One region of the Pseudomonas sp. P9_31 genome, then DNA from elsewhere that is predicted to be linked to it. Evidence: predicted binding sites of a transcription regulator. Region 1 holds the regulator's gene; each other region holds the start of a gene.
What was found. The regulator sigma-54, encoded in region 1, starts transcription at its own class of promoters, with help from an activator protein. The targets are predictions, from matches to a motif close to ANTGGCATNNANNTTGCTNT.
Positions count from the first base shown of each region.

Region 2: the regulator sigma-54 is predicted to act here: its motif matches at 1,743-1,762, upstream of glnA (glutamate--ammonia ligase).
Region 3: the regulator sigma-54 is predicted to act here: its motif matches at 1,963-1,982, upstream of flgB (flagellar basal body rod protein FlgB).
Region 4: the regulator sigma-54 is predicted to act here: its motif matches at 2,463-2,482, upstream of nirB (nitrite reductase large subunit NirB).

Region 1 covers NZ_CP125375.1:5,288,037-5,292,705, reverse strand. Annotated here, with positions in the region: gene rapZ (RNase adapter RapZ) at 1-195, opposite strand, end outside; gene ptsN (PTS IIA-like nitrogen regulatory protein PtsN) at 198-662, opposite strand; gene hpf (ribosome hibernation-promoting factor, HPF/YfiA family) at 675-983, opposite strand; gene QMK51_RS24015 (RNA polymerase factor sigma-54) at 1,063-2,556, opposite strand; gene lptB (LPS export ABC transporter ATP-binding protein) at 2,740-3,465, opposite strand; gene lptA (lipopolysaccharide transport periplasmic protein LptA) at 3,465-4,013, opposite strand; gene lptC (LPS export ABC transporter periplasmic protein LptC) at 4,000-4,572, opposite strand; gene QMK51_RS23995 (KdsC family phosphatase) at 4,580-4,669, opposite strand, start outside.
Region 2 covers NZ_CP125375.1:5,912,129-5,916,797, forward strand. Annotated here, with positions in the region: gene thiI (tRNA uracil 4-sulfurtransferase ThiI) at 74-1,528, opposite strand; gene glnA (glutamate--ammonia ligase) at 1,859-3,265, shown strand; gene QMK51_RS26620 (chorismate mutase) at 3,400-3,948, shown strand; gene QMK51_RS26625 (DUF4124 domain-containing protein) at 4,050-4,565, shown strand; gene QMK51_RS26630 (DUF4124 domain-containing protein) at 4,562-4,669, shown strand, end outside.
Region 3 covers NZ_CP125375.1:1,686,035-1,690,703, forward strand. Annotated here, with positions in the region: gene QMK51_RS07580 (chemotaxis protein CheV) at 1-783, shown strand, start outside; gene cheR (protein-glutamate O-methyltransferase CheR) at 830-1,657, shown strand; gene flgB (flagellar basal body rod protein FlgB) at 2,025-2,432, shown strand; gene flgC (flagellar basal body rod protein FlgC) at 2,436-2,879, shown strand; gene flgD (flagellar hook assembly protein FlgD) at 2,895-3,584, shown strand; gene flgE (flagellar hook protein FlgE) at 3,616-4,669, shown strand, end outside.
Region 4 covers NZ_CP125375.1:3,063,469-3,068,137, reverse strand. Annotated here, with positions in the region: gene nirB (nitrite reductase large subunit NirB) at 1-2,258, opposite strand, end outside; gene QMK51_RS13450 (bifunctional methylenetetrahydrofolate dehydrogenase/methenyltetrahydrofolate cyclohydrolase FolD) at 2,913-3,881, shown strand; gene QMK51_RS13445 (SgcJ/EcaC family oxidoreductase) at 3,994-4,512, opposite strand.

The DNA of each region.
Region 1 (4,669 bases):
TGGCAAGTTACGCGCATCGATGGACACGGCCACCAGCGGTTGTGCCAGTTCGGTGTGAATCAGCGCACGCTCGGCCAGTTCCGGTAGCAGGCCGGCCGGCAGGTTGTCGATGCAGTAATAGCCGTTGTCCTCGAGAACATCGAGGGCGGTGCTTTTACCTGAGCCGGAGCGGCCGCTGACAATGATCAAGCGCATGATTAGTGACCGTTTTGCTCGTCCAGGACAACCTGATACAAGGCTTCGTTGCTCGGGGCGCTGCGCAGTTTTTCGCGCACTTCCTTGCGGTCAAGCATGCTGGCGATCTGGCGCAGCAATTCCAGGTGTGCATCGGTGGCGGCTTCCGGGACCAGCAGCACGAACAGCAGGTCAACCGGGGCGCCGTCGATGGCGTCGAAATCGATGGGTGCATCCAGGTGCATCAAGGCACTGATGGGCGATTCGCAGCCCTTGAGGCGGCAGTGGGGGATGGCGATGCCGTTGCCAAAACCGGTGGAACCGAGTTTTTCACGGGCAACAAGAGCCTCGAAGACATCTTGCATCTCCAGATCCGGCACTTCCCGGGCGATCAGGTTGGCAATTTGCTCGAGGGCTTTCTTTTTACTGCCGCCCGGCACGTTCACCTGGGAACGGCCGGGGGTCAGGATGTTTTCAAGTCGGATCATGGATTGGGGGTGTTAACGACCGGTTGCGCCCTGGAGGAGGCTCTGGGTCTTTTCCTTATGCTTTTTGAGTTGGCGATCCAGCTTGTCGGTCAACAGGTCGATGGCGGCATACATGTCCGTATGCTCGGCATTGGCGACCACTTCTCCGCCGGGGATATGCAGCGTGGCTTCGATCTTTTGCAGCAGCTTTTCGACGTTCAGCGTGATTTGCACGTTGGTGATCTTGTCGAAATGCCTCTCTAATCGGTCGAGTTTTTCGCCGATGTAGGTGCGCAGAGGTTCGGTCACTTCCAGTTGGTGTCCACTGATGTTGACTTGCATACAGCTTCTCCTTCGTTGCCAGTGCATAAAGCGGCAGGCAGAAATACCTGCCACTGGAACGCTGTGGCGAGCCCGGCGGCTACATCAACCGCTTCCGTTCGCTGGAAGGCGCGATCCCCAGGGATTCGCGGTACTTGGCGACGGTGCGACGGGCTACCTGAATGCCTTGTGCCTCCAGTAAACCAGCGATCTTGCTGTCACTCAACGGCTTTTTCTGATTTTCCGCGGCAACCAGTTTTTTGATGATCGCGCGGATCGCTGTGGACGAGCATTCACCGCCTTCGGAGGTACTGACGTGGCTGGAGAAAAAGTATTTCAGTTCATAGATGCCCCGTGGGGTATGCATGAATTTTTGCGTGGTCACCCGTGAAATCGTCGATTCGTGCATGCCCACCGCTTCGGCGATGTCATGCAGCACCAACGGCTTCATGGCTTCATCGCCGTACTCCAGAAAGCCGCGTTGATGCTCGACGATCTGGGTGGCTACTTTCATCAGGGTTTCGTTGCGGCTTTGCAGGCTCTTGATGAACCAGCGAGCTTCCTGCAACTGATTACGCATGAAGGTGTTGTCGGCGCTGGTGTCGGCGCGGCGCACGAAACCGGCGTATTGGGCGTTGACCCGCAGGCGTGGTACCGATTCCTGGTTCAGCTCCACCAGCCAGCGCTCGTTGTCCTTGCGCACGATCACGTCGGGAACGACGTATTCGGCTTCGGTGGACTCGATTTGCGAGCCCGGGCGCGGGTTGAGGCTCTGGACCAGTTCGATCACCTGGCGCAGTTCATCTTCCTTAAGCTTCATGCGGCGCATCAGCTGGCTGTAGTCGCGGCTGCCGAGCAGGTCGATGTAATCGGTGACCAGGCGCTTGGCCTCGGCCAGCCAAGGGGTCTTGGCGGGCAGTTGGCGCAGTTGCAGCAGCAGGCATTCGCCGAGGTTGCGGGCGCCGATGCCGGCGGGTTCGAATTGCTGGATGCGGTGCAGGACGGCTTCGATTTCGTCCAGTTCGATATCCAGTTCCGGATCGAAGGCTTCGAGGATTTCCTCGAGGGTTTCGTCCAGGTAGCCCTGATTGTTGATGCAGTCGATCAGGGTTACGGCGATGAGGCGATCGGTGTCGGACATCGGTGCCAGGTTCAGTTGCCAGAGCAAATGGCTTTGCAGGCTTTCACCGGCCGATGTGCGGGTGGTGAAATCCCACTCGTCGTCATCGTTGCTCGGCAGGCTGCTGGCGCTGGTCTGGTAGACGTCTTCCCAGGCCGTGTCGACGGGCAGTTCGTTGGGAATGCGCTCGTTCCAGTCGCCTTCCTCGAGGTTATCCACCGTCGGGGCGGTTTCCTGATAGGAGGGTTCCTGAATGTCAGCGTTGGGTTGCTGTTCGGCTTTGTCGGCCAAGGGATCGGCGTTATCGAAGTCGTCGCCTTCTTCCTGGCGTTCGAGCATCGGATTGGACTCCAGGGCCTCCTGGATTTCCTGTTGCAGGTCCAGGGTCGACAATTGGAGCAGGCGGATGGCCTGTTGCAGCTGCGGTGTCATCGTCAGCTGCTGGCCCATTCTCAAGACTAGCGATGGTTTCATGGCAGGGGCTTAACACCTTATTCGCCGGCGCACATGCGCCATCCACTACAGGGCGCCGAAGCGCCAAACTTAAGCAAATTATATGCCCGAAACTGCAGCGTTTGCCTAGAGCGCTGTAACAATAAAAACCTATTGATTTTTATCGAGACAAGCGCTCGGACAATCAGCCAGACACCTCAGTGCTTACAGGCGGAACTCGTGGCCCAGATACACTTCCTTGACCAGTTGGTTGGCCAGGATGGTGGCGGAGTCACCTTCAGCGATCAGCTGACCATCGTTGACGATGTAGGCGGTTTCGCAGATATCCAGGGTTTCACGGACGTTGTGGTCCGTGATCAGTACGCCAATGCCTTTGGCCTTGAGGTGATGGATGATCTGCTTGATGTCGCCGACCGAAATCGGGTCCACGCCGGCGAAGGGTTCGTCGAGGAGGATGAATTTCGGGTTGGTGGCCAATGCCCGGGCGATTTCCACACGGCGGCGTTCACCACCGGACAGGCTCATGCCGAGGTTGTCGCGGATGTGGTGGATGTGGAATTCCTGCAGCAGGCTTTCCAGCTCTTTGCGGCGACCGGCCTTGTCGAGTTCCTTGCGGGTTTCGAGGATGGCCATGATGTTGTCGGCCACCGAAAGCTTGCGGAAGATCGACGCTTCTTGCGGAAGATAGCCGATACCGGCCTTCGCACGGCCATGCATAGGCTGGTGGCTGACGTCCAGGTCGTCGATCAGTACGCGGCCCTGGTCGGCCTGTACCAGGCCGACGATCATGTAGAAGCAAGTCGTCTTGCCGGCGCCGTTGGGGCCAAGCAGGCCGACAATCTGACCACTGTCGATGGACAGGCTGACGTCACGCACGACCTGGCGGCTCTTGTAGCTCTTGGCCAGATGCTGAGCTTTCAGAGTTGCCATTACTGGGCCTTCTGCTCGTCGGTTTTCTTCTTCGGCTGGATCACCATATCGATGCGCGGACGCTGCTCGGTGACCTTGTTGCCGGTGGCGCGGCCGGCGCTCGCAAGCTTCTTGACCGTGTCGTAGACGATTTTCTCGCCCTGAGTGGTGTTGTTGTCCTTATCGATGACTTTCGCGCGATCGATCAGCACGACGCGGTTCTGCGAAGCGTGGTACTGGATAGTCACACCCCAACCCTGAACAGGCTTGGTGTCGCCCTGGGTCTGGAGTTGCTCGAAGTAGGCGAGGTTGCCCACCGAAGTCACCACGTCGATGTCGCCGGTCGGGGTGCGGGTGATGGTCACGGTGTTGCCGGTGACCTTCATCGAGCCCTGGGTGATGATCACGTCACCTTTATAGGTGGCAACGCCATTCTTGTCGTCCAGTTGGGCGTCGTCGGCCTGAATGCGGATAGGCTGCTCTTGATCGTTCGGCAGAGCCCAGGCGCTCACGCTTCCCAGTGCTGCGCCCAGACTGAGCAAAATAGGGAGAGTTTTAACGAGCCTCATACTGTCCTCTTACGTTCGATAGCAGGTGTATCCTGCTCTCTTTCAAGTACGCTTTCATTCCGTTGCCTGTCGATACACCGCCGGCGCCGTCGATTCTAACGGGTTGATCGGTCTGCGCATATTGCTGCTGCGGGAACACGGTCATACGGGTGCTGGTAATCAGGGTTTTGCGGTTTTTTTCGTCGAAGCGCGTGATACGTACCGAGTCAATCAGCTCGACCTGAGTGCCGTCCGGGTTGACTTCGCCGCGCTCGCTCTGGACGTGCCAGGGGAACTCGGTGCCGCGAAACATGTTCAGGTCAGGATTGGTCAGCAACGTCACTTCGGTCGCTTTCAGGTGTTCGACCTTGTCGGACGTCATTTCGTACTGCAATTTGCCGTCCGGCAAGTACTGCACGCTGTGGGCGTGGATCGCGTAATAGTCGATCGCCGCTTCATCGACAGGCGCCACCGGCTTGTCGAGGAAGCGTTCCGGGCTGATGTTCCAGTAGCCGACCGCAGCGAACAGCGCTGCGATGCAACCGAATATCAGAATGTTGCGAATCTTTTTGCTCAGCATGATGGGCTCACAGGTATGCGGCGTTGGCCGCATCGAGATGGCCTTGGGCGCGCAGGATCAATTCGCAGAATTCACGAGCGGCGCCTTCGCCACCACG
Region 2 (4,669 bases), 620 kb from region 1:
GCCTTGCCGTTACAGCTTGACGGCAGAGTCGGGGGGCCGGTGACGCAGGCCACAGGCAAACAGCCCCGGGCTCTTAGCTCGGTCGATAAACGCGCACATTGGCATGCCCCTCACTGAGCAAATGGTGAGCATGCAGGCGACTCATCACGCCTTTGTCGCAATACAGCAGGTACTGGCGAGTAGGGTCCAGTTCCTTGAAACGAGCGTTCAGTGCATAAAACGGCATCGCTTGTACCTCGATGCCAGCAAGCACCAGCGGGTCGTCTTCGGCGGCATCCGGGTGACGGATGTCAATGATGATCTGGCCCGCCAGCGCTTCGCTGACTTCTTCAATCTGCAAGTCCTGGCCCAATTCGTCGATCACGCGATCGATCGGCACCAGCTTGGCGTTCTCGAGCGCACGCTCGAGCACCGCCATGTCGAATTCTTTCTCTTCATGCTCCACGCGCGGACGCTTGGCGTGGGTCTTGGGGTTCACCGAGATGACCCCGCAGTATTCCGGCATGTGCTTGGCAAAGTCGGCGGTGCCGATTTCGTTGGCCAGGTCGATGATGTCCTGCTTGTGACTGGCGATCAGCGGACGCAACACCAGCTTGTCGGTCACACAGTCGATCACGGACAGGTTCGGCAGTGTCTGGCTCGACACCTGGGAAATCGCTTCGCCGGTGACCAGCGCTTCGATGTCCAGCCGATCGGCAATACGGGAAGCAGCGCGCAACATCATACGCTTCAAAACCACACCCATATGACTGTTATCGACTTTCCCGAGAATTTCTCCCAGTACTTCCTCGAACGGCACACTGACAAATAACACGCGTTGGGAGCTGCCGTACTTCTTCCAGATGAAGTGCGCGACTTCCATCACGCCCAGTTCGTGGGCACGTCCGCCCAGATTGAAGAAGCAGAAATGGCTCATCAGCCCGCGGCGCATGATCTGGTAGGCGGCGACGGTGGAATCGAAGCCGCCGGACATCAGCACAAGTGTCTGCTCCAGGGCACCCAGCGGATAACCACCGATGCTGTTGTGCTGGCTGTGGATCACGAACAACCGTTTGTCGCGAATTTCGATGCGAACTTCGATTTCAGGCTCTTTCAGGGAGATTCCGGCGGCGCCGCACTGACGACGCAACTGGCTGCCGACGTATTTCTCCACGTCCATGGAGCTGAATTCGTGCTTGCCGGCGCGCTTGCAGCGCACCGAAAAAATCTTCCCGGCCAGCGCATCGCCGAAGTGCAGCTTGCACTTCTCGACGATGTCGTCGAAGTCGCCCAACGGGTATTCATCCACCTGCAGGAAATGCGCGATGCCCGGCATGCAGCTCAGGCGCTCGGTCATCTCCTTCAGGGCTTTCGGGTCGCTGACGCGGGTTTCCAGCTCGAGATTGTCCCACACACCGTTCACCACCACGGCCGGGTCCAGATCGCGGAGCACGGTGCGGATGTTTTTGGCCAACTGGCGGATGAAACGCATCCGTACCGGGCGGCTCTTGATGGTGATCTCGGGGAAGACTTTTACGATTAGTTTCATGAAAACAGCGCGCGCCGGGCCAGCCGAAAAAGGGGGGCGCGGATTATAGCGGAAATTGCTCAAGGTTTAACCAGTTAATGTGCAGAAGGTTTTGCGCGCACCAAAACAGGTCATTTACGGAGTTAGACGCTACATTACAGGGCGATATTTTGCGCTTTCTGGCGCCTTGCACCGTTATAAGCGCGATATAGGGGCAAAAAACCCATGGTGGGGCACTGGCATGCAATTTGCTCCCTTGTGAGGCAGGTTGCCATGGCAGAGTATTCGCGCCGGCATCACCCACATTCTAAGGGCATCCATTACTAAGCCCGAAGCCACCCGGAGGACACTATGTCGAAGTCGGTTCAACTCATCAAAGATCATGACGTCAAGTGGATTGATCTGCGCTTCACGGACACCAAAGGCACTCAGCACCACGTGACCATGCCGGCTCGCGATGCGCTGGATGAAGCTTTCTTCGAAGAAGGCAAAATGTTCGACGGTTCCTCCATCGCAGGCTGGAAAGGCATCGAAGCTTCCGACATGATCCTGATGCCGGACGACAGCACTGCCGTTCTCGACCCGTTCACCGAAGAGCCGACCCTGATCCTGGTTTGCGACGTGATCGAACCTTCGACCATGCAAGGCTACGACCGTGACCCACGTGCGATCGCCAAGCGTGCCGAGGAATACCTGAAGTCGACCGGTATTGGCGACACCGTATTTGTGGGCCCGGAGCCTGAGTTCTTCATCTTCGACGAAGTGAAGTTCAAGTCCGACATCTCCGGCTCGATGTTCAAAATCTACTCCGAACAAGGTTCGTGGATGTCCGACCAGGACGTGGAAGGCGGCAACAAAGGCCACCGTCCAGGCGTCAAAGGCGGCTACTTCCCTGTTCCGCCGTTCGATCACGACCACGAAATCCGTACCTCCATGTGCAACGCCATGGAAGAAATGGGCCTGACCATCGAAGTTCACCACCACGAAGTGGCGACTGCCGGTCAGAACGAAATCGGCGTGAAGTTCAACACTCTGGTTGCCAAGGCTGACGAAGTTCAGACCCTCAAGTACTGCGTACACAACGTTGCTGACGCCTACGGCCGCACCGCGACCTTCATGCCCAAGCCTCTGTACGGCGACAACGGCTCGGGTATGCACGTTCACCTGTCCATCGCCAAAGATGGCAAGAACACCTTCGCTGGCGAAGGCTATGCCGGCCTGTCCGACACCGCTCTGTACTTCATCGGCGGCATCATCAAGCACGGTAAGGCCCTGAACGGCTTCACCAACCCGTCGACCAACTCCTACAAGCGTCTGGTCCCAGGTTTCGAAGCGCCAGTGATGCTGGCCTACTCGGCTCGCAACCGTTCCGCTTCGATCCGTATTCCTTACGTGTCCAGCCCTCGCGCTCGCCGTATCGAAGCCCGCTTCCCGGATCCGGCAGCCAACCCGTACCTGGGCTTCGCTGCACTGCTGATGGCTGGCCTGGACGGCATCCAGAACAAGATCCACCCAGGCGACGCGGCTGACAAAAACCTGTACGACCTGCCGCCTGAAGAGGCGAAAGAGATCCCACAAGTTTGCGGCAGCCTGAAAGAAGCCCTGGAAGAGCTGGATAAAGGTCGTGCGTTCCTGACCAAAGGCGGCGTTTTCAGCGACGACTTCATCGACGCTTACATCGCCCTGAAAAGCGAAGAAGAAATCAAGGTTCGCACCTTCGTACACCCACTGGAATATGAGCTGTACTACAGCTGCTGATCCGGTAGCGCCGCGGTACGCGGCGTGACAAAAGAGAGGCCTCCTTCGGGAGGCCTTTTTTGTGGGCGAACGTCTGTCATCGGATACCCGGTTGCGTGCATCATGCCCTTCATCCGATAAAGCCGAGATCCCCCATGCGCCTACGCCCATGCCTTGCCTTGCTCACTGCCTTACTGACCAACAGCGCTTTTGCCGGCCCGGCACCTGCCGCCCTCGCCCCATTACTTGGCACCATCGAGGAGCGCCTGGCGATTGCCGATCAGGTCGCGTTGAGCAAATGGGACAGCGGCAAACCGGTCGAAGACCGTCAGCGCGAGCGCGAGGTAATTGCCGGTGCCGTCACCCTGGCACCTGCCTATAAATTGAGCAACGAAGCTGTCGAACAATTTTTCTCGGCGCAGATCGAGGCCAATAAACTGGTGCAGTACGCGCACCTGTCTGACTGGCATGCCCAAGGCAAGGCACCCGACGCCCCTCGCCCCGATCTCGTCGGGCAGATTCGCCCACAACTTGATCGGTTACAAAAACGCCTGCTGCAACAACTGGCCGACTTCAGCCCTTATCGCAACGACCCGCAGTGCCCCTCCTGGCTGGCCAAGGCCAACAAAACCGGCGCCCAAGTGTCGCTGCGCGAACTCGCCAAGGTGCGCGCCACCGCTGAGTTGTGCAGCACCAGCCGCTGAGCCGGCCTGCCGACATGCGCTGATGTGCTCTATGCTCAGCGCTTAGTCGCCATGAACGGAACAGGGCCGGACACTTGCCCAACGGCCAATGGAAGCCTGCAATGCGCTCATTGTTGTTATGCCTGCTCGTACTGATCGCCCTGCCCGCCGCCGCGCAGATCTATAAGTACACCGATGCCAACGGCAACACTGCCTACAGCAATCAACCGCCCGATGGCGTTAAAGCTCAACCGGTCGAATTGCCACCGCTCAACAGTGTCGAGCGTCAGTCGCCAAGCGAGCCGGTAGCGCCTGTACAAGCCAGTAGCCGCGACCAGCCCCACAGCGCCTATCAAGTGTTGGAGCTGACTGGCCTGCCCACCGAGGAAGCCTTGCGCGCCAACAACGGCACGTTCACCGTCAGCGTATTGATCAATCCGCGCCTGCAAGGCTCTCACCGATTGAGGCTGTTACTGGACGATCAACCCTACGGCCAGCCGAGCAACGTACCGATTCTGCAATTGGTGAACATCGACCGTGGCGAACACCGCTTTGCGGTTCAGGTGATCGATGGGCAAAACGTCGTACAGCAGAGCCCCACCGTGACTCTCACCGTACAACGGGTGCATAAGCCTTGAGGGCCTGGTTGTTGGCCGCGTGCCTGATCAGCCTGCCGGCAATAGCCGACGTCTTCACCTACATCGACGCCCAGGGCAATCGGGTCTTCACCGATCAACCGGGC
Region 3 (4,669 bases), 2.8 Mb from region 1:
CTGATGCCCAAGTCCAGTCCTGTCGTGTGCGGTGTGGCGAATATTCGGGGGGCGACCATTCCGATTCTGGATCTGGCGATGGCGACCGGTTCCGGTCGGTTGCTGGATCAAAGCAATCCCTTCGTGATCATCACGGAGTACAACACCAAGACCCAGGGTTTCCTGGTTCGATCGGTGGAGCGCATCGTCAACATGAACTGGGAGGAGATTCATCCGCCACCCAAGGGTACGGGACGCGATCACTACCTGACCGCTGTGACTCGGGTCGACAATCAGTTAGTCGAAATCATCGACGTCGAGAAGGTGCTGGCGGAAGTGGCGCCGACACCGGAATCGATTTCGATGGGCGTGGTGGATGTCGAGACTCAGCACAAGGCATTGTCCTTGCGGGTGTTGACGGTCGATGACTCGTCGGTGGCGCGCAAGCAGGTATCCCGTTGCCTGCAAACGATCGGCGTCGAAGTGGTGGCGTTGAACGACGGTCGGCAAGCGCTGGATTACCTGCGCAAACTGGCTGACGAGGGCAAGAAGCCGGAAGACGAGTTCCTGATGATGATTTCCGACATCGAGATGCCGGAAATGGACGGGTACACCCTGACAGCCGAGATCCGCGCCGACCCGCGCATGCAGAAGCTTCATATCATCCTGCACACTTCGTTGTCGGGTGTGTTCAATCAGGCGATGGTCAAGAAAGTCGGTGCCGATGACTTCCTGGCCAAGTTCCGTCCTGATGACTTGGCATCCCGGGTGGTCGACCGGATCAAAGCAGCAGATATCAGCTAGGGGCGCTTTGCCCCTGGCGGTCAACACGATTTAAGAGGCCGCATCATTGTCTACGGGTAATTTGGATTTCGAACAGTTCCGGGTCTTCCTGGAAAAAGCCTGTGGCATTTTGCTTGGTGAAAACAAGCAATACCTGGTCTCGAGCCGTCTCAACAAACTGATGGAACAGCAGGGCATCAAATCGCTGAGTGAGCTGGTTCAGCGCATCCAGACCCAACCGCGCAGCGGTTTGCGCGAGATGGTGGTGGATGCCATGACCACCAACGAAACCCTGTGGTTTCGTGACACCTATCCGTTTGAAGTCTTGAAGAACAAGGTATTGCCTGAAGCGATCAAGGCAAGCCCCGGTCAACGCCTGAGGATCTGGTCGGCGGCGTGTTCGTCGGGTCAGGAACCGTATTCGCTGTCGATGTCCATCGATGAGTTCGAGCGAGTCAACATGGGCCAGTTGAAGATGGGCGTGCAGATCGTTGCCACGGATCTGTCCGGCACCATGCTGACCAACTGCAAGACCGGCGAGTACGACAGCCTGGCCATCGGCCGCGGCCTGTCGCCCGAGCGCCTTCAGCGTTACTTCGACCCCAAAGGGCCGGGGCGCTGGGTTATCAAGGCGCCGATAAAGAGTCGGGTGGAGTTTCGCTCGTTCAACCTGCTGGACAGCTACGCGAGCCTGGGCAAGTTCGACATCGTGTTCTGCCGCAACGTGCTGATCTACTTCTCCGCCGAGGTGAAGAAAGACATCCTGTTGCGCATTCACAGCACGCTCAAGCCCGGCGGTTATCTGTTCCTTGGCGCGTCCGAAGCGCTGAACGGTTTGCCGGATCATTACCAGATGGTCCAGTGCAGCCCGGGGATCATTTACAAGGCGAAGTGATTCGTTGACGGCATAAAGAAACGGGAGTCCTCAGGGGCTCCCGTTTTTTTATGCCTGATGATTTTCCAAGTCCACCATCATCCCCCTGTGGGAGCGAGCCTGCTCGCGATAGCGGAGTGACAGGCAACAAAGATGTTGACTGACATTACGCTATCGCGAGCAGGCTCGCTCCCACAGGGTCAGGTGGTGTTCTTTCGATCGTGAGAAGCGGCAGAAAAGCGGCAGGCGGCGGAAATCGGTTGCCGCTTTTCTGGCATTGCCGCCTTGCCTTTACCCGCAAAGCCCCGGTTTACGGGGATATTTGAATTGGCACGCCGCTTGCTATGTCCATCGTACGAAAAATCAGGTCACCCGAAGGTTTCCCGACATGAGCATCAGCTTCGATAAAGCGCTCGGTATCCACGAACAAGCCCTGGGCTTTCGCGCTCAGCGCGCCGAAGTCCTGGCCAACAACATCGCCAACGCCGACACCCCGAACTACAAGGCTCGGGATCTGGACTTCTCGAAAGTGCTCGCCGAGCAAAATGAGAAAACCAAAAACGGCAAGTTCGCCTTGAACATGACCAACAGCCGTCATATCGAAGCTGAAGGTCTGGGCAATGGCGACGAGTCGCTGATGTATCGCACGCCGATGCAGCCGTCGATCGACCAGAACACCGTGGACGCTCAACTGGAACAATCGAACTACGCGGAAAACGCGGTCAACTTCCAGGCCAGCTTCACCCTGCTCAACAGTAAATTCAAAGGGCTGGTGTCAGCCCTGCGCGGAGAGTAATCCATGTCTCTATCCAGTGTTTTCAACATTGCCGGTAGCGGCATGAGTGCCCAGACCACTCGCTTGAACACCGTCGCCAGTAACATCGCCAACGCCGAGACCGTTTCGTCGAGCATCGACCAGACCTACCGCGCCCGTCACCCGGTGTTCGCCACCATGTTCCAGGGCGGTCAGAGCGGCGGCAGTGATTCGCTGTTCCAGAACCAGGAGGCGGCCGGTCAAGGCGTGCAAGTGCTGGGCGTGGTCGAAGACCAGAGCAACCTTGAAGCGCGCTATGAGCCGAACCATCCGGCCGCTGATGCCAAGGGCTACGTCTACTACCCGAACGTCAACGTCGTCGAAGAAATGGCCGACATGATTTCCGCGAGCCGTTCGTTCCAGACCAACGCCGAAATGATGAACACCGCCAAAACCATGATGCAGAAGGTCCTGACCCTCGGTCAGTGATAAGGGGCGATTCACATGAGCGTTATCAGCGATGTTCTGGCCAACTCTTCGGTCACGACCACGACCACCAAAGACAGCCTGACCTCGGCCGCTACCGGCGGGCAGAAACTGGGCAAAGACGCGTTCCTGCAACTGCTGGTTACCCAGCTGAAAAACCAGAACCCGCTCGATCCTCAGGACAACAGCGAGTTCGTGGCACAGCTGGCGCAGTTCAGTAGCCTGGAAGGTATTACCACGCTGAACGACACGGTTACCGGCCTTGCCAGCAGCTATAACTCGTCGCAAGCCTTGCAGGCTTCTTCGCTGGTGGGCCGTTCGGTTATCGCGCAGACCGACAAAACGATGGTTGACACCTCCAAGAGCCTCAACGGTACCGTCGTGATGCCGACATCGGTTGCTGCTGCCACCGTCAAGATCAGCAACTCGGAAGGCAAAACCATCCGCACCCTCGACCTGGGCAGTCAAAGTGCCGGCAACGCCAGTTTCATCTGGGACGGAAAGGACGAGGCGGGCGCGGTGGCACCGGCGGGTACTTACACCTTCGGCGCGACGACCACTATCGACGGCACGAATACCTCACTGATTACTTACCTGCCGGCAACGGTCAACAGCGTGACCATCAGCCAGACCGGCGGTGAGTTGATGCTGAACCTGGCAGGCATGGGCAGCGTTGCCCTGTCCAAAGTACAAACCATTGGTATATAGAGCCGACTAACACGGCACAAAGGAGTGGAATATGTCTTTCAATATCGGCCTTAGCGGTCTCTATGCAGCCAACAAACAACTGGACGTGACCGGCAACAACATCGCCAACGTCGCGACCACCGGTTTTAAATCGTCCCGTGCAGAATTCGAAGACGTGTACTCGGCCACTCGCCTGGGTACCGGCAGCAAGACCGTCGGCAACGGCGTGCGTCTGGCCAACGTTTCCCAGCAGTTCAGCCAGGGTGATGTGAACAACACCGGCAACGTGCTGGACATGGGCATCCAGGGCAACGGCTTCTTCATCCTCAGCGACAACGGTTCCCTGAGCTACACCCGTGCCGGTGCGTTCAAGACCGATGCTGAAAACTATGTGGTTGATAACAACGGCAACCGTCTGCAGGGTTATGGCGTCGATGCCAACGGCAAGATTATTAATGGCGTGTTGACTGACTTGAAGATTGATACCTCGAGTCTGAAACCGAACCCGACGACCAAGGTCGATCAGACAATGAACCTGAACTCGGCTGAAACAACACCGACTGTAGCCACGTTCAGCCCGACCGATACCAACAGCTATAACAAGACCATTTCCACCAAGGTCTATGATAGCCAGGGTAACGAGCACACCATGGATCAGTACTACGTGAAAACGGGTACCAACGCTTGGCGCATTTACACTTACATGGATGGCCGTACCCCATCGGACCCGGCCAACAACACCCTGACTCCGGCGGTGGCGGATATCACCTTCAACTCTGACGGCAGTATCAACACGCTGGCCGCAGTTTCCGGTTGGACCATAAGTGGCAAAACCTTGACCATGAGTAACTGGGTTCCAGGTGCTGTGACCAACGCCGCAACGACTCCTGTGACCTGGGGGCCGAACGGTTCCGTCGATGCCACTAGCGGTATAGCGTTCAACATGGCGTTGACCACCTCTTACAACTCGCCAACCGCTCGTACCGCCCAATTCCAGGACGGCTACGCCACCGGCCAGATCTCCAGCCTGACCATCGACGCCAGCGGCGTCATGACCGCCAACTTCAGCAACCAGCAAACCAAGGCCATCGGCCAGGTGGCGGTCG
Region 4 (4,669 bases), 2.2 Mb from region 1:
AATTTGTCGGCGGTGCGGATGTAGAACATCAGGAACCGGTCGATGTAACGGATCAGGGTTTCATCGTCCAGGTCGGTGGCGAACAGCTCGGCATGACGCGGGCGCATGCCGCCGTTACCGGCCACATAGAGGTTCCAGCCGTTCTCGGTGGCGATCACGCCCACGTCCTTGCTCTGCGCCTCGGCACATTCACGGGTGCAGCCAGAAACCGCGAACTTGAGCTTGTGCGGCGAACGCAGGCCTTTGTAGCGATCCTCGAGGGTCAGGGCCATCTTCACGCTGTCCTGCACGCCGTAACGGCACCAGGTGCTGCCCACGCAAGACTTCACAGTGCGAGTCGATTTGCCGTAGGCGTGCCCGGTTTCGAAACCGGCCTCGATCAGCTCGGACCAGATGTCCGGCAACTGATGCAACTGCGCGCCGAACAGGTCGATCCGCTGGCCGCCGGTGATTTTGGTGTAGAGGTCGTATTTCTTCGCGACCACGCCGATCGCGATCAGTTTGTCGGCCGTGATCTCACCGCCAGCGATGCGCGGCACCACTGAATAGGTGCCGTTTTTCTGCATGTTGGCCATGAAAGTGTCGTTGGTGTCCTGCAACGGCACCAGCGAAGCGTCCATGATCGGCTGGTTCCAGCACGAGGCGAGGATCGAGCCCACCGCCGGTTTGCACACGTCGCAACCGGTGTGACCACGACCATGCTTGGCCAGCAGCTCTTCGAAGGTGATCACCCCTTCTACCCGCACCAGCGCATAAAGCTCCTGACGGGTGTAGGCGAAGTGTTCGCACAGGCTCTTGTCGACACTGACGCCACGGGCAATCAGTTCGTGCTCGAACACTTGCTTGAGCAGCCCGGCGCAACCGCCGCAACCGGTGCAGGCCTTGGTTTGCGATTTGAGCAGGCCCAGGTCGGTGCAGCCGCCGTCGATGGCCGAGCAGATCGAGCCCTTGGTGACGTTATGGCACGAACACACTGTTGCCGACTCGGGCAACGCGCCCGGGCCCAGGGTTGGCGCCCCGGCGGACGATGGCAGAATCAGGCTGGCCGGTTCCGACGGCAAGGCAATGCCGTTCTGCATGTATTGCAGCAGGGTGTCGTAATAGCTGTTGTCGCCGACCAGTACCGCGCCGAGCACGCGCTTGCTGTCAGCATCCACCACCAGGCGACGGTAGCTGGCCGTGGCTTCATCGATAAACTGATAGCTGCGTGCACCCGGCGTGTGGGCGTGAGCATCACCGATGGAGCCGACATCGACGCCGAGCAGTTTGAGCTTGGTCGACATGTCGGCACCCTGGAACGGCTCCGCCACTTGATTGCACAGCAGCGAGGCGACGCCACGGGCCATCTGGTAACCGGGAGCGACCAGACCGAAAAGGCTGCCATTCCAGGCGGCACACTCGCCGATGGCGTAGATATTCGGATCGCAGGTCAAGCATTGGTCATCAATCACCACGCCGCCACGCGGACCGATGTCCAGCGCGCATTGGCGGGCCAGCGCGTCTTGCGCGCGGATGCCGGCGGAGAACACGATCAGGTCGGCTTCGAGAAATTCGTCGTTGGCAAAGTTCATCCGGTAGCGGTACTGCTCGCCGGCACTGATCGACTGCGTGCCACGGGACAGGTGCACACCTACGCCGAGCCGCTCGATTTGCGCCTTCAGCGCCAAGCCACCCTGCTCGTCCAATTGCACTGGCATCAGGCGCGGGGCGAACTCCACCACGTGGGCTTCCAGGCCCAGGCTTTTCAGGGCATTGGCGGCTTCCAGGCCGAGCAGGCCACCGCCGACCACCACGCCACGCCGGGCATTGGCTGCCGCGGCACGAATCGCGTCGAGGTCTTCAAGGGTGCGATACACCAGGCGCGAGTCGCCTTCTGCACCTTCAATAGGCGGCACAAACGGATAAGAACCGGTGGCCAGCACCAGTTTGTCGTAAGCGACGCAACCTTGTGCGGTGATCACCTGGCGTCGCGCTCGGTCGATTTCCAGCACCGGCACGCCCAGATGAAGGGTGACGCCCGGCGTCTGGTACAGGGAGGCTTCGCCCAGGGCCAGCGACTCGGCATCGCGACCGCTGAAATACTCGGACAGATGCACACGGTCGTAGGCACGCATCGGCTCTTCGCTGAAGACATGCAGGTGGTAATGGTCGAGGGCGCCGCGCTCGATGAGCTGCTCGACACAATGATGTCCGACCATGCCATTGCCGATCACGATCAGCGTTTGCAGTTTGTTCAATGCGGCAACATTGGAATTCATAGTAAGCACCCAGCCAAAGCCAATCACGGTTAAAAAAGCAAAAAAAAACGCCTGAAACCTCTCGGTTTCAGGCGTCTTTGCCTGTTCTTCGCGGTGTTCGACCTGGCGCCTTCGCCTGATCCACCGATGTTGCCCACGACCTGCTCGGCCGGTCGATCTTCGTTGATCGACGGGGCGGCCCACTGCGTGGACCTTGAACGATGTAATGCAGCGTTTGTGCCAGCTGTGGATCGAGCGCTTTAGAAACGCTGTTTCAGTGAGGATTTATCGGGGTTCAGCGTGATTTCCCTTCAAGGCCATCGGGGATAAAGACGATTCGGTTTTTGCCTTGGCATAGTGCAAGCCATGTGCGATGAGCTTCATAAAAGTGCATGTATCTCGGTGGATAAGGACGCCTTTTGCCTAATGCACTCTTTGTGCCCGACGGCCGCCAGTGCCTGATTTTGCGACTGCTGCGCAGCCGAACGCAGCCGAACGCAGGCTACGCCAGCCGCTACAAATCGAACGCGGCCTCGCCAGCTCCTACAGATTGCCCACGATCCCCTGCCTGTCTTGTCTTGCGGTGTTGCGGTGGTATTGGCCTGCCCTCAACTGGTAGCCTGAGCCCCTTGCCTGCATGTCTCTGATGGATTATCGGCGCAAGAAGACGCCTTGATGATCACTTCATTCCTTTCAATCAAGACAACGGTGGCTCTTTTGATCAGCAGCACCCCCGCATTTGCCCGCGATATCGACGGCAAAGCCATCTCTGCCCAGGTTCTCGACGAGGTCCGGGAAGAGGTTCTGGCCCTGGCCGGCCAGCAGATCTATCCCGCCTTGGCGGTCCTGTTGGTCGGCGACGACCCGGCCAGCCACGTGTATGTACGCAATAAACTGCTGCGCGCCAAGGAAGTCGGCATCCGCTCCCTTGAATACCGCCTGCCGGAAACCGCCAGCCAGGCCCAGGTCCTGGAACTGATTGCACAACTCAATGCCGATCCCGCGGTGAACGGCATCCTGGTGCAACTGCCCTTGCCCGCCGCTATCGATGAGCAGGCAGTGATTCATGCCATCGACCCGATCAAGGACGTGGACGGTTTTCATCGGGAAAACGTCGGTGGGCTGGTGCAAGGCATCGAGGTTCTGACCCCGTGCACGCCCAGCGGCTGTATGCGCCTGTTGTACGAAACCTGCGGTACTGACTTGAGCGGCTTGCACGCGGTGGTCATCGGTCGTTCGAACATTGTCGGCAAGCCGATGGCGACCTTGCTATTGCAGGCCAACTGTTCGGTCAGCGTGGTGCACTCGCGCAGTGTCGATGCCCCGGCGTTGTGTCGGTTGGCGGATATCGTGGTCGCGGCGGTGGGGCAGCCCGAGTTGATCGACGCCAGTTGGCTCAAGCCCGGCGCGGTGGTGATCGATGTTGGCATTAACCGAATTACCGACGAGTCCGGCAACCGTCTGGTGGGCGATGTCGACTACGCCAGCGCCCGTACCGTCGCCCGTGCGATCACCCCGGTGCCCGGTGGCGTCGGGCCGATGACCATTGCCTATCTGCTGAAGAACACTCTGATTGCCAGCCGGTTGCAACGCGCGGCGCAGGCCCGCGGTCAGCAGCCTGAGGACGACCTGGCGTTGAACTGAGCACAACGCACACGGCCCACTTCAAAGTGGGCCGTGTCGGTGATGCGGAACCTGTGCGGGCTTGTGCTTAACTGACTGGCATTGGGCTCCGTCAGTCTTGCACATCCTCTTTTTATTTCCCGGCGTGCAACACCTGCGTTTGCGGCATCGCCGAAGAGTGGTGGTTGAGAATCTTCCACTGACCGCCCACCTGCTCATAGACAAAGGTGTAGCGCGCCTGCACCTGACGAGTCTTGCCATCGGCTTCGGTCAACGTAAAGGTGTAGACGCCACTGTCCATGGCCACGTTGGCGCCCAATGGGCGGATCTCACGGAAGTTGATCTGGCCCACCGGCTTGAGCGCCATGAAGTGATCGAAGTAGTCCTTGATCTGTGCCGGCGTGGTGCGCACCTGATTGGAAACCGTCGGTTGCAGCACGGCGTTCGGCGCATACAGGTCGACCACGCTCTGAACATTGCCGCTCTTCAACGCGCTGTTCCAATGGTCAAACAGGGCGGCGATTTCACGATCCTTCACGTTGGTGGGTTGCTGCGCCACGCTGCTGTAAACGTAAGGCACCGCTTCCAATGCCTGAACCAGCGGGGCGGTCAGGGCGAACAACAGGGCGATGGTTGAGGTCTTGAATGTCATTGCGCTATTCCAATGGTGGTCGATGGGCTCACTGTGCCGTCCGGAACGCCGCCCGCCATCGGCCAACCGGAGCCATTTGCCTATGCCATTCGGCAGATAGCGCCCTGCCCCGTTAACAAGGTTTAATGACGCCCCTGCCCGAACGGGCGTGCCCGCG